Regions from separate parts of the Scandinavium sp. UTDF21-P1B genome, predicted to be linked through region 4. Evidence: predicted binding sites of a transcription regulator. Region 4 holds the regulator's gene; each other region holds the start of a gene.

Region 1 (3,150 bases), 250 kb from region 4:
AACACACTCAGACATTATTTGGAATATCTTTATCGGCTTTAAAACAGGCCCAAAAGCCAAACTCATTTAGCCTTAAGATTATTCGCAATGTGATATTTAACCATTGAGCATGAAAATTCTTATATAAGCAAAATCACCCACAATATAACGAAGGGAAATCACCTTAAAAGACAATCAGCCGGGAAAATATATTCTTGCGTGGTGCGTTTTCATTAAGAAAGATCATACATAAACAATAATGTTTATATTCATTTTATGAATATAAAAGAGGGCTGGCTCCCTCTCCGGAAAGAGAGGGAAACCTTCACTTCAGGCTTTAGGCGGCTCGGTGCGGGCAAAGCTGTCGCGCTGGAAGAGGGCTTCCACCAGCCTGACCAGATGCGGTCGAGTGGCGCACCAGCCCGGCGAGATATGACGAAAATTGAGATATCCCACGGCACAGGCGACGGCAATGGTTGCCAGATTCAGCTCATCGGCCTTCAGCGTACCGTCGGCGGCAAATCCTTCCAGCGCGTCCAGACCACGGCTGATTTTCTCGCGCTGGCGAAGAAGCTCGTCGGGGGATTGCTGTGCCGCCGGGCGCGCCTGTTCGCGCACTGAAACCAGCCCGGCGTCCATAATGCCATCGGCAAGGGACTCCAGCTGACGCACGTGCAGCGCAGCTTTGGCATCGCGCGGCACCAGCGCAGGCGCAATATCCAGTAGCTCAATGTATTGCGCAATGATCGGTGAGTCGTACCAGCATTCGCCGTCGTCGGTGACCAGCGCAGGGACTTTCCCCAGCGGGTTATACTTCGCCACGCCGTTTACCGCGTTATACGGCATCTCATTGATAAACTCGAACGCGATGCCCTTCTCCAGCAGGAGAACGGAAATCTTGCGCACAAACGGGCTGGTATAGCTGCCAATCAGTTTCATCACTCTGTCCTTTTCGCCAACAAAAAGAGAATCCTTCAGTATGACCTGGCAGGTTCGGGTTGGCAGTGAAATTGTCATCTTTATGCCAACAATCGGGTGAAGAATAAAAAACGAGGCACTGTAAGGGAGTTACAAGGCGTTGCCCGGTGCGGAGAAGAGTTTGCGCCGGGTCACAATCGGCGTTCTCCGGATGAAAATATATTGTGATGCCAGTCACACATTAACAACAAAGCATCGCTGCATAAATGTGATTAACATCACATTAACAGCCTTGTCGGGGCGATTTTTTGCGCTTAGTACTTTTTTTACACCCCCATTTTGTGACGATGATCACTTCAATTACGACATGACACCCTATATTAACGTGACTTAGATCACACCAAGGGGCGCGCGCTGGACAGTTTATCGATTCAGTGCCAGATTTCGCATCATCTACAGGGTCCGGCTATTTCCGCCGCCAATTAACAAGAAACCTCGGGCTTCATTCCCGCGCGTCAGCAAACACATAAGAAGGGGTGTTGTTATGTCATCCGATTTCAAGATCAAGGTGCAAAGCTTTGGTCGCTTCCTCAGCAACATGGTAATGCCAAATATCGGCGCGTTTATCGCGTGGGGTATCATTACCGCGTTATTCATTCCAACAGGGTGGCTGCCAAACGAAACGCTGGCGAAGCTTGTCGGCCCAATGATTACCTATCTGCTGCCACTGCTCATCGGTTATACCGGTGGTCGTCTGGTTGGCGGTGACCGCGGTGGCGTGGTTGGTGCGATTACTACCATGGGCGTTATCGTCGGCGCCGATATGCCGATGTTCCTCGGCGCGATGATCGCCGGTCCTCTGGGCGGCTGGGCGATTAAACGCTTCGACGTCTGGGTAGACGGCAAGATCAAGTCCGGTTTCGAAATGCTGGTGAACAACTTCTCCGCCGGTATCATCGGGATGATCCTCGCCATTCTGGCGTTCCTCGGCATTGGTCCTGCGGTTGAAGTACTGTCCAAAATTCTGGCGGCGGGCGTTAACTTTATGGTTGCCCACGACATGCTGCCGCTGGCATCCATCTTTGTTGAACCGGCGAAAATCCTGTTCCTCAACAACGCCATCAACCACGGTATCTTCTCGCCGCTGGGCATTCAGCAGTCTCATGACCTCGGCAAGTCCATCTTCTTCCTGATTGAAGCGAACCCGGGTCCGGGTATGGGCGTCCTGCTGGCGTACATGTTCTTCGGTCGCGGTAGCGCGAAACAGTCCGCAGGCGGCGCGGCTATCATCCACTTCCTGGGCGGTATCCACGAAATTTACTTCCCTTATGTGCTGATGAACCCACGTCTGATCCTGGCCGTTATCCTCGGCGGTATGACCGGCGTGTTCACCCTGAGCGTGCTGAACGGTGGCCTGGTGTCTCCGGCTTCCCCAGGTTCTATCCTGGCAGTACTGGCAATGACCCCGAAAGGCGCATACTTCGCCAACATCGCGGCTATCTTTGCAGCCATGGCGGTCTCCTTCGTGGTCTCTTCCATCCTGCTGAAAACCAGCAAGGTAAAAGAAGAAGACGATATCGAAGCGGCAACCCGTCGTATGCAGGACATGAAAGCCGAGTCTAAAGGTGCAGCATCGCCGCTGACGGCGGGCGATGTGACCAACGATCTGAGCCACGTGCGCAAAATCATCGTTGCCTGCGATGCCGGTATGGGCTCCAGCGCAATGGGTGCAGGCGTGCTGCGTAAGAAAGTCGCGGATGCGGGTCTCACCAACATCTCCGTTACCAACAGCGCGATCAACAACCTGCCGCCGGACGTCGACCTGGTGATCACTCACCGCGACCTGACCGAGCGTGCAATGCGCCAGGTGCCGCAGGCTCAGCACATCTCGCTGACCAACTTCCTCGACAGCGGCCTCTACACCAGCCTGACCGAGCGTCTGGTGGCGGCACAGCGTCATGAAGATAACGAAGTGAAAGTGCGCGAAACCCTGCAGGGCAGCTTCGAGCAGGACGACAGTCATCTGTTCAAGCTCGGCGCGGAAAACATCTTCCTCGGCTGCAAAGCCTTCAGCAAAGAAGAAGCCATCCGCTTCGCCGGTGAGCAACTGGTGAAAGGCGGCTACGTTGAGCCGGAATACGTGGAAGCAATGCTGGAGCGTGAAAAACTGACCCCGACCTACCTGGGTGAGTCCATCGCGGTTCCACACGGCACCATCGAAGCCAAAGACCGTGTGCTGAAAACGGGTGTGGT
Region 2 (3,150 bases), on a different contig from region 4:
GCCGGTTCATGCCCGCGCGGAAATCCTCAATGGCCTTTTTCAGCGCTTACAGAAGCTGTTTCGCACCTTTTCACTTAGCCATGGGGATTTACCGGCGCTGATACAGGCGCAAGGGCTGTTGCAGAGCATGTACGATATTCTGGCGCGTCAGGAGCTGAAGCATGCCTGTCAGACGACTCCGCTGATGCAGCAAATAAACAGCACATTAACCCGGCTGGAAAACAGCGCTTCGCCGAACGATACGCAACCAGCAGTAACGCTTCCGCCACAGGCGCTGGCTGCGGTGCCCGCGGAAGAGGAGGCCTCACCCGTTAGCCGCCTCGTGTACGTCATACGCCCTGAACCGGAGGTAAACGTGCAGGTTGTACAGGAAACGCCACCGGCGCCGAAGCGCTGGCCGGTGTTTTTGGCGGGAGCCTGTTCCGCACTGGTTGCCGGTGCCATCGCATTAACCGGCTGGCATTATGCACACAGTGTGGACGAAGCCGCTGATGCGCTTGTTGCTTCGGTGGCACCGCTTCCTCAGCCGCTGAGCACGACACAAATCCAGGCATTACAGCAATCGAGCAAAGTCAAACCTGACCCGGCAGCCTGGCTAAAAAGGGCATCATCACAGCTGGACAGGCTGGCTTCGCTGCCGCCCGACTGGGCATACCGGTATGGCAACGGGCTGCTGGCTCAGGCAAAGGTTCTGTGGCCCGATGACCCTGAAGTGGCAGGAATGAGCAGGCAGTGGCAACAACGAATGGCCGCCAGCGCAATTTCCGATGCTTCTCTGACTGGCTGGTATACCGGGATGCAGCAGCTGCAGCAGCTGGCAGACCGCCTCAACGCGCTGGATGGTCAAAAGGGCAAATACATTACCGTCAGTGAGCTGAAGTCGAGCGTATACGGGATGATAAACAGCTTCGGTCAGTCGATTCCGCTGGAGGAACAGTTACGCCTTCTGCAAACTCAGGAAGGCGACGCAGCGTTGGCTACACAGCAGCAGATCCTACAGCATTTTAGTGGCCTGCAGCATAGATATTCCTCGCTGGAGCAGCCTTGATTGCTGCTTCGATACGTTTCTCTTCAGTCACAAGAGACTCTTTCGTGCCTGAAAACGTTGACAAAATCCTGCATGTCGCAGCATTTATTCTGAACAATCCAATGAGAAATCCACGCCACAATCGTGAGCGACAGCTCCGGTGAACATTGCCAGAGATCAAATGAACGATAAGTCATTCCCTGACGAGGTCTCCGTAGGCTTTTCTGGCGGCACAACAGGGTTATAATGTGACGAGAATCACATTTGTGGCAATGGTAAGTGAAAAATGAAACATTTCTCTGTGAAAAGGAAGGGCTTCTCTTAATGGAAGAAAGAGCTTCGCGTGGTCCCGGCGGTATGCTGGCGCTGTGGGTTTTTTATGCGTTTTGTGGCTATTTTATCTGGGCTATGCTGCGCTACTTCTGGGTGGTCAGTCAGATCGATCCCAATCCCGGTGCCATGCCTGAAGGGGAGCTCGGTTTGACCATGGGGAAATGGCTGGGCGCGCTGTTCGGTTTTCTGGTGCTGAGCGTGGTGGGAGCTATCCTCGGTGGAATCGCCTGGTACACCCGGCCCCGTCGTTCTGAGCCATCGGGAAGCTGACATAAAAAGCTGCTATGCTCGCCTCTTCGTTCCGATAATGTAGAGAGGCGAATCCCCGTGCACTCCTGGCAACAGCGTTTTGAAGAGTGGTTGATGGCGCACCACATGGATGATGATGCGGCACATGATATTTCTCACTTTCGCCGCGTTTGGGCCACGGCTCAACGCTTGTCCGTCGATGAAGATGTCGACGAGCTTGTGATTCTCACCGCCTGCTATTTCCATGACATCGTCAGCCTGCCGAAAAATCACCCGGAGCGCAGCAGCTCTTCACGCCTGGCGGCCCAAAAAACGCGGACGATTCTGCATGAAGATTTTCCTGACTTCCCGGAATCGCTTCTCCCCGCGGTAATGCACGCCATCGAAGCACACAGCCACAGCGCAAATATACCCCCTGAAACGCTGGAAGCGAAGATCGTTCAGGATGCCGATCGGCTGGAATCATTAGGCGCGATTGGGCTCGCCCGCGTGTTTGCGGTGGCGGGAAAACTCAATTTTTCGTTGTTCAACGCCGACGATCCTTTTGCGGATTCGCGCCCGCTAAACGATAAGCGTTATGCCCTCGATCACTTCCAGAATAAGCTTCTTGGCCTGCCTGTCACAATGCAAACGGTGAAGGGGAAAGCGCTGGCAAATCACAATGCCCGCTATCTGGTCGAGTTTATGGCAAAAATCAGCGCTGAGCTGCAGGGCGATTATCTGGAGTACGATCGGGCGATTCTGGCGCGTTTTGCGCCGCCAGCCTGAGCCGGGATCGGGAAACTGTGTTACTCTCAGCGAAAATAGTCTGCCCCGGTTACTGATATGCAGCACATACTTACTCGCACTCTCCCAGCGCAGGACGCGGAATTTTCCGGGCCAGACGCACAGGCTTTAGTTACCCAACTGCTCACCATTTACGACGTGAAGACGCTGGTTGCCACGCTCAACGCCGTTGGCGAACAGCACTGGAGCCCGGCTATTCTCAAACGCGCAGCGGAGAACGGGAAAATCAACCGTCGTCTGGGCGAGCGTGAGTTTGCAAGGCTTGCGGCACTCTTACCTCAGCCGTCAGGCCAGCCGGAGCAGTTTCGCTTTATCGATCTCTTTGCCGGAATAGGTGGCATCCGCCATGGTTTTGAAGCCATCGGCGGAAAGTGCGTTTTTACCAGCGAATGGAACAAGCACGCGGTTCGGACCTACAAAGCCAACTGGTACTGCGATCCGGTAGAACATCAGTTTAATGAAGATATTCGCGATGTGACCCTCAGCAATAAACCGGACGTCAGCGACGGCGAGGCTGCTACGCATATTCGCACTATCATCCCTCAGCATGACGTGCTGCTCGCGGGCTTCCCGTGTCAGCCGTTTTCGTTGGCTGGCGTGTCGAAGAAAAATGCGCTGGGCCGCGCGCATGGCTTTGCCTGTGATACGCAGGGCACGCTGTTTTTCGACGTGGCGCGCATCATTGACGCCTGTCGCCCGGCCATATTCGTGCTGGAAAACGTCAAGAACCTGAAAAGCCACGACGGCGGGAAAAC
Region 3 (3,150 bases), on a different contig from region 4:
ACGCCGCCGGTCTTAAGCGCCTGGCTGGCAACCGCGGGCGACTGGCGAGCGGTGGTGGTTCAGTTGATAATCATCGTCTTTGGTGTATTCTTCTACCTGCCTTTCCTCAAGATTGCAGAGCGAGTGGCCTTAAAAAACAACGGGATAAATGAATAAATAAGGACGGGCTGTGGCGGCGAAATACCTTACTATCGCGCGGGAAATTAAGAAGCGCATTATCAGCCAGCGGTATCCCGCGAGCGCCCCGTTGCCCGACCAGTTTGCGCTAGCGGCAGAGTTCCAGACCAGCCGCATGACCATCCAGCAGGCGATGCGCCAGCTGATCGTTGAAGGGCTGATTTATACGCGCCAGGGGCAGGGAACCTTCGTGCGTAAGAACTTCCTCCAGCTTTCGCAGTGGGATCTGCCCGGCAGCGACTATTTTGGTGCCACCAAAACCTGGGAACATCTGGGCACGGTCAGTAGCCAGGTGGTGCGCTTCGAGCTGCGCTTCCCGACGGAAAAAGAGCAGAGCTCGCTGCTGATTAACGCCGATGCGCCGGTGTACGACTTCATTCGTTTGCGCCTGCTGAACGGCGAACCGATGTCGCTGGATGCGACGGTCATGCCGGTGAGCCTGGTGCCCGGTCTGAACAAAAGCCATCTCGAAAGCTCGGTATTTCAGTACGTCGAAACGCTTGGGCTGAAAATTATGGGTTCGTATCGCGTCGTGCGTGCCATCAAGCCCGGCGAGCTGGAGCAGCAGTATTTAGTTTGCGAGGCGGGCGATCCGGTGCTGGAAGTGGAGCAGGTTATCTACCTGGAAGACGGCACGCCGCTGGAGTATGCCCATTGTCATTATCGGTACGATCACGGCGGAATTGTGATTGTGAATAATGGCTGACAGGGCCTACGGGGTTACCGATTTGTAGGCCTGATAAGCGCAGCGCCATCAGGTAATAAAAAAGGCAGGTTTCGCAACCTGCTTTTTTTTGTCCTCAGCGCTGAAGGATCAGTTCAGGCGAACTGGCATCCCTGAGCGATCCTGAACGGCCTGGTCCACAACGGTGGAATCCACATCGCTCTGACCCGTCACTGCCTGCACGGATTTGGTCAGGGTGATTGGTACGACTTCACCGCCGTTGAACTGAGCGTCGGTGGTTGACAGCGGGTTGTGAACCTCAATGTAGCGGCTGCCGTCCGGCTCGGTGGTGGCTTTCACAGGCTCATCGATGAACTGCACGCGCGTCCCAACTGGCACGTTCTGGAACAGGAACTTGATGTCGTCGTTACGCAGACGCACGCAGCCGTGGCTCACGCGCAGGCCGATACCGAAGTTAGCATTGGTGCCGTGGATAGCATACAGACGACCGATATACAGGGCGTACAGACCCATCGGGTTGTCCGGACCTGCGGGAACAACGGCCGGCAGCGGTTCGCCTGCGGCAATATATTCCGCGTGCATTTTCGCAGTCGGCGTCCAGGTTGGGCCCGCTTTCTTACGTTCAACCTTGGTGGTCCAGTTAATTGGGGTATCTTTCCCCAGCTGGCCGATACCGATTGGCAGCACGATTACCGTGTTGGTGCCTTTCGGGTAGTAGTACAGACGCATTTCAGCGCTGTTAATCACGATGCCTTCATGTACCGTATCAGGCAGGATCAGCTGCTGAGGGATGTTCAACACCGTGCCACCTTTTGGCAGGTACACGTCGACGCCAGGGTTGGCTTCGGTCATGTTGGACAGACCCATCTGATACTGCGCAGCAAAATACTCAAGCGGCTGCTTGTTATCTTCCGGGATAGTGACCACCTGATTCTGGCCAATCAGACGGCTTCCGTCGGTTGGCAGAGGATAGGTCACAGCAGATGCAGTTTTGCAAAAGCCCATAACGGCAAAAGCTGCCGCGAAAAGCGTAGATAATTTCATTTTCATGTTGTGCGAAGTATCGATGCCAGCAGGCTGTTGTTGGAGAAAAGGAACCTTTAATGGGAGCGCATTATAGGTGCATTCCACGCCGCAGGGAAATCAGATGTGGACGAAATCACACTTTTTTCACCGTCTGGTTCCATGGTGACAGTGTAGCCCGTGCACGAGCAAGGCGATTTTTATTCGGATTTGTGGCAAAATAGGCCGTTTGTCACATCTTTCAGGATACGCCCGTGTTAGTTACCAGCAACGTCACTATGCAGTTCGGCAGTAAGCCGCTGTTCGAAAACATCTCCGTCAAATTTGGCGGCGGCAACCGTTACGGCCTGATTGGCGCCAACGGAAGCGGTAAATCCACCTTTATGAAAATTCTGGGGGGCGACCTGGAGCCGACCCTCGGCAACGTTTCGCTCGATCCTAATGAGCGCATCGGTAAGCTGCGCCAGGATCAGTTCGCCTTTGAAGAGTTCTCCGTGCTTGATACGGTGATCATGGGCCACGCCGAACTGTGGGAAGTGAAGCAGGAGCGCGATCGCATTTACGCGCTGCCGGAAATGAGCGAAGAAGAGGGCTACAAAGTGGCCGATCTTGAAGTCGCCTACGGCGAAATGGACGGCTACTCTGCCGAATCCCGCGCGGGTGAACTGCTGCTCGGCGTGGGTATTCCGCTGGAGCAGCACTACGGCCCGATGAGTGAAGTCGCACCCGGCTGGAAGCTGCGTGTGCTGCTGGCACAGGCGCTGTTCTCTAATCCGGATATCCTGCTGCTCGATGAACCGACGAACAACCTGGACATCGACACCATTCGCTGGCTGGAACAGACGCTCAACGAGCGCGACAGCACCATGGTTATCATTTCGCACGACCGTCACTTCCTGAATATGGTCTGCACCCACATGGCGGATCTGGACTACGGCGAACTGCGCGTTTATCCAGGCAACTACGATGAATATATGACGGCGGCCACTCAGGCCCGTGAGCGTCTGCTGGCCGATAACGCCAAGAAAAAAGCGCAGATTGCTGACCTGCAATCCTTCGTTAGCCGTTTCAGCGCCAACGCCTCTAAATCTCGTCAGGCAACCTCTCGTGCCCGCCAGATTGATAAGATCAAGCTGGAAGAAGTGAAAGCGTCCAGCCGCCAGAACCCGTTCATTCGCTTTGAGCAGGACAAGAAACTGTTCCGTAACGCGCTGGAAGTGGAAGCGCTCACCAAAGGGTTTGAAGACGGTCCTCTGTTCAAGAAC
Region 4 (3,150 bases):
TCCCTCTCCCACGGGGAGAGGATCGGGGTGAGGGCATCAGGCCGTAGAGGGCATTACCCTTCCACCACTTCAAACGAGTGGGTGATTTTCGCCGCTTTCTCCAGCATCAGCGCCACAGAGCAGTATTTTTCCGCAGACAGATCCACCGCACGCGATACCGCAGCTTCTTTCAGATCTTTACCGGTCACGATGAAGTGCAGGTTGATGTGGGTAAACAGGCGCGGCGCTTCCTCGCGACGCTCTGAAGTGAGCTTCACTTCACAGTCCGTCACGTCATGACGGCCCTTTTGCAGGATGGAAACAACGTCTATCGCACTGCACCCCCCTGCTGCCATCAGCACCATTTCCATCGGGCTTGGCGCTTTATCCCCGGAGTTGCCGTCCATCAGGATCTGGTGGCCAGAAGCTGACTCACCGAGGAAGGTTAAGCCTTCAACCCATTTCACACGCGCTTGCATAATTGTTAACTCCAGAGTTGCAATTTTCCTGACAGATTACGCGCACATAACAAATCTCGCAACGGAAGGCGACGTGCGTCATGCTGAAGCGAGACACCAGGAGACACGCGGCAAAAGCTATGCTAAAACAGTCGGGATGCTACAGTAATACATTGAAGTAATGCATGTATGCAGAGGACATCAGACAACAGGCTGCAGTCAAATCCGACAGCCGACTTCCCAGGTACAGGGAAGGATATGAATGCAAAGCCAGTGGCAGTGTCGTGTCTGCCGCTGGAGTCAGCTTATAACAGAGGATAACCGCGCATGGTGCTTGGCAAACCGCAAACAGACCCTACCCTTGAATGGTTCTTGTCTCATTGCCATATTCATAAGTACCCCTCCAAGAGCACGCTGATTCACCAGGGTGAAAAAGCAGAAACGCTGTACTACATCGTGAAAGGCTCTGTGGCAGTACTCATCAAGGACGAAGAAGGCAAAGAGATGATTCTCTCTTACCTCAACCAGGGCGATTTCATCGGTGAGCTTGGCCTGTTCGAAGAAGGCCAGGAGCGTAGTGCATGGGTCCGGGCGAAAACCGCCTGTGAAGTGGCTGAAATTTCCTATAAAAAATTCCGTCAGCTTATCCAGGTGAATCCGGATATTCTGATGCGCCTCTCTTCTCAGATGGCACGTCGCCTGCAGGTCACTTCTGAAAAAGTAGGTAACCTTGCCTTCCTCGACGTTACCGGTCGTATCGCGCAGACGCTGTTGAACCTGGCAAAACAGCCCGATGCCATGACCCACCCGGACGGTATGCAAATCAAAATCACCCGTCAGGAAATCGGTCAGATCGTGGGCTGCTCCCGTGAAACCGTTGGCCGTATCCTGAAAATGCTGGAAGATCAGAACCTGATCTCCGCGCACGGCAAAACCATCGTCGTTTACGGCACCCGCTAAGTTCGCTTGACGGCGTATTGCTCCTGCAGTACGCCGTTTTTGTCTCTACTGCTATTGCTATGTGGCGCAGGCTAATTTATCACCCGGAAATTAACTACGCACTGCGGCAAACCCTGGTGTTATGCACCCCTGTGGCTATCGGCCTGGTGCTGGGGTATCTCAAGTACGGTCTGCTGTTCTCCTTAGTCCCGGCCTGCTGCAACATTGCCGGTCTCGACACGCCCCACAAGCGCTTCTTTAAACGCCTGATTGTTGGTGGTTCGCTGTTTGCCGGATGCAGCCTGGCGGTACAGCTGCTGCTGGCACACACCGTGCCGCTGCCCTTAATTCTGACCGTCCTGGCAATGACCCTGGGCGTTACCGCCGAAATCAGTTCGCTGCATGCGCGTCTGCTGCCCGCATCGCTGATCGCCTCGATTTTTACGTTGAGCCTCGCGGGTAACATGCCTGTCTGGCAGCCGCTGCTTATCTACGCGCTGGGCACGCTGTGGTACGGGCTGTTTAACTGGTTCTGGTTCTGGATGTGGCGCGAACAGCCCCTGCGCGAGTCCCTGAGCCTGCTTTACCGCCAGCTGGCCGATTACTGCGAAGCCAAATACAGCCTGCTGACCCAGCACACCGATCCGGAAAAAGCGTTGCCACCGCTGCTGACTCGCCAGCAAAAGGCCGTTGATCTCATTACCCAGTGCTATCAGCAGCTGCATATGCTCGCCGCTAACAAAAACCACGATTATAAACGCCTGCTGCGCGCCTTTCAGATGGGGCTCGATTTACAGGAGCACATCTCCGTCAGCCTGCATCAGCCCGCCGAGGTGCAAAAGCTGGTCGAGCGTAGCCACGCCGAAGCGGTGATCCGCTGGAACGCACAAACCATCGCCGCACGTCTGCGGGTGATGGCCGATGACATTCTGTATCACCGCTTTCCGCTACGCTTTAGCATGGATAAGCAGATCGGCGCGCTGGAAAAGATCGCCCGCCAGCATCCGGATAATCCCGTCGGGCAGTTTTGCGTCTGGCACTTTGGCCGCATTGCGCGGGTACTACGCATGCAAAGACCGCTCTACCCACGCAACCTGATGGCTGATAACGAGCGACGCCTGCCGCTGTTTGCCGCGCTGAAAAGTTATCTGTCACTAAAATCAGCTGCACTGCGCAATGCGGCGCGCATCAGCGTCATGCTGAGCATCGCCAGCCTGATGGGGTCCGCGTTGCACCTGCCCAAACCTTACTGGATCCTGATGACGGTTCTTCTGGTCACGCAGAACGGCTACGGCGCAACGAGGGTACGAATTTTTCACCGCGCAGCAGGCACGCTTGCCGGGCTGACCATCGCCGGTATCACATTGCACTTTCATGCCCCTGAAGGCTACGCGCTGGCGGCCATGCTGATTATTACGCTGGTGAGCTATTTGATTATCCGTAAAAGCTACGGCTGGGCGACCGTCGGTTTTACGGTCACCGCGGTGTATACCATTCAGCTGCTGACGCTGAATGGCGATCAGTTCATTGTCGCCCGCCTGATCGACACGCTGATAGGCTGCCTGATTGCCTTTGGTGGCATGGTCTGGCTCTGGCCGCAGTGGCAAAGCGGATTGCTGCGAAAGAATGCCCAGCAGGCGCTGGAAGCGGATCAGGAAGCCATTCGCCTCATCCTCAGCAACGACCCGCAGGCACCCGCGCTGGCGTATCAACGTATGCGGGTGAATCAGGCGCACAACGCGCTGTTTAACTCGCTAAATCAGGCGATGCAGGA

Evidence for each region. Region 4 encodes CRP, which controls carbon source genes, mostly activating them, when cyclic AMP is high. Its sites were predicted from a motif close to ATGTGANNNNNNTCACAT; they were not measured.
Region 1: a site for CRP is predicted at 1,164-1,181, ahead of AB1287_RS15430 (PTS mannitol transporter subunit IICBA). Genes of this name have one in related genera too.
Region 2: a site for CRP is predicted at 1,274-1,291, ahead of drpB (cell division protein DrpB). Genes of this name have one in related genera too.
Region 3: a site for CRP is predicted at 2,010-2,027, ahead of ldtB (L,D-transpeptidase). Genes of this name have one in related genera too.

What each region holds. Positions count from the first base shown of each region.
Region 1 is NZ_JBFLVD010000018.1:46,591-49,740, reverse strand. It holds gene AB1287_RS15435 (glutathione S-transferase) at 310-918, opposite strand; gene AB1287_RS15430 (PTS mannitol transporter subunit IICBA) at 1,442-3,150, shown strand, end outside.
Region 2 is NZ_JBFLVD010000025.1:213,397-216,546, reverse strand. It holds gene AB1287_RS18940 (VasL domain-containing protein) at 1-1,048, shown strand, start outside; gene drpB (cell division protein DrpB) at 1,352-1,630, shown strand; gene AB1287_RS18930 (phosphohydrolase) at 1,682-2,377, shown strand; gene AB1287_RS18925 (DNA cytosine methyltransferase) at 2,435-3,150, shown strand, end outside.
Region 3 is NZ_JBFLVD010000011.1:30,133-33,282, forward strand. It holds gene AB1287_RS06730 (PTS sugar transporter subunit IIC) at 1-156, shown strand, start outside; gene AB1287_RS06735 (GntR family transcriptional regulator) at 170-883, shown strand; gene ldtB (L,D-transpeptidase) at 992-1,912, opposite strand; gene AB1287_RS06745 (ABC-F family ATPase) at 2,140-3,150, shown strand, end outside.
Region 4 is NZ_JBFLVD010000018.1:296,663-299,812, reverse strand. It holds gene AB1287_RS16510 (OsmC family protein) at 54-458, opposite strand; gene crp (cAMP-activated global transcriptional regulator CRP) at 765-1,397, shown strand; gene AB1287_RS16500 (YccS/YhfK family putative transporter) at 1,457-3,150, shown strand, end outside.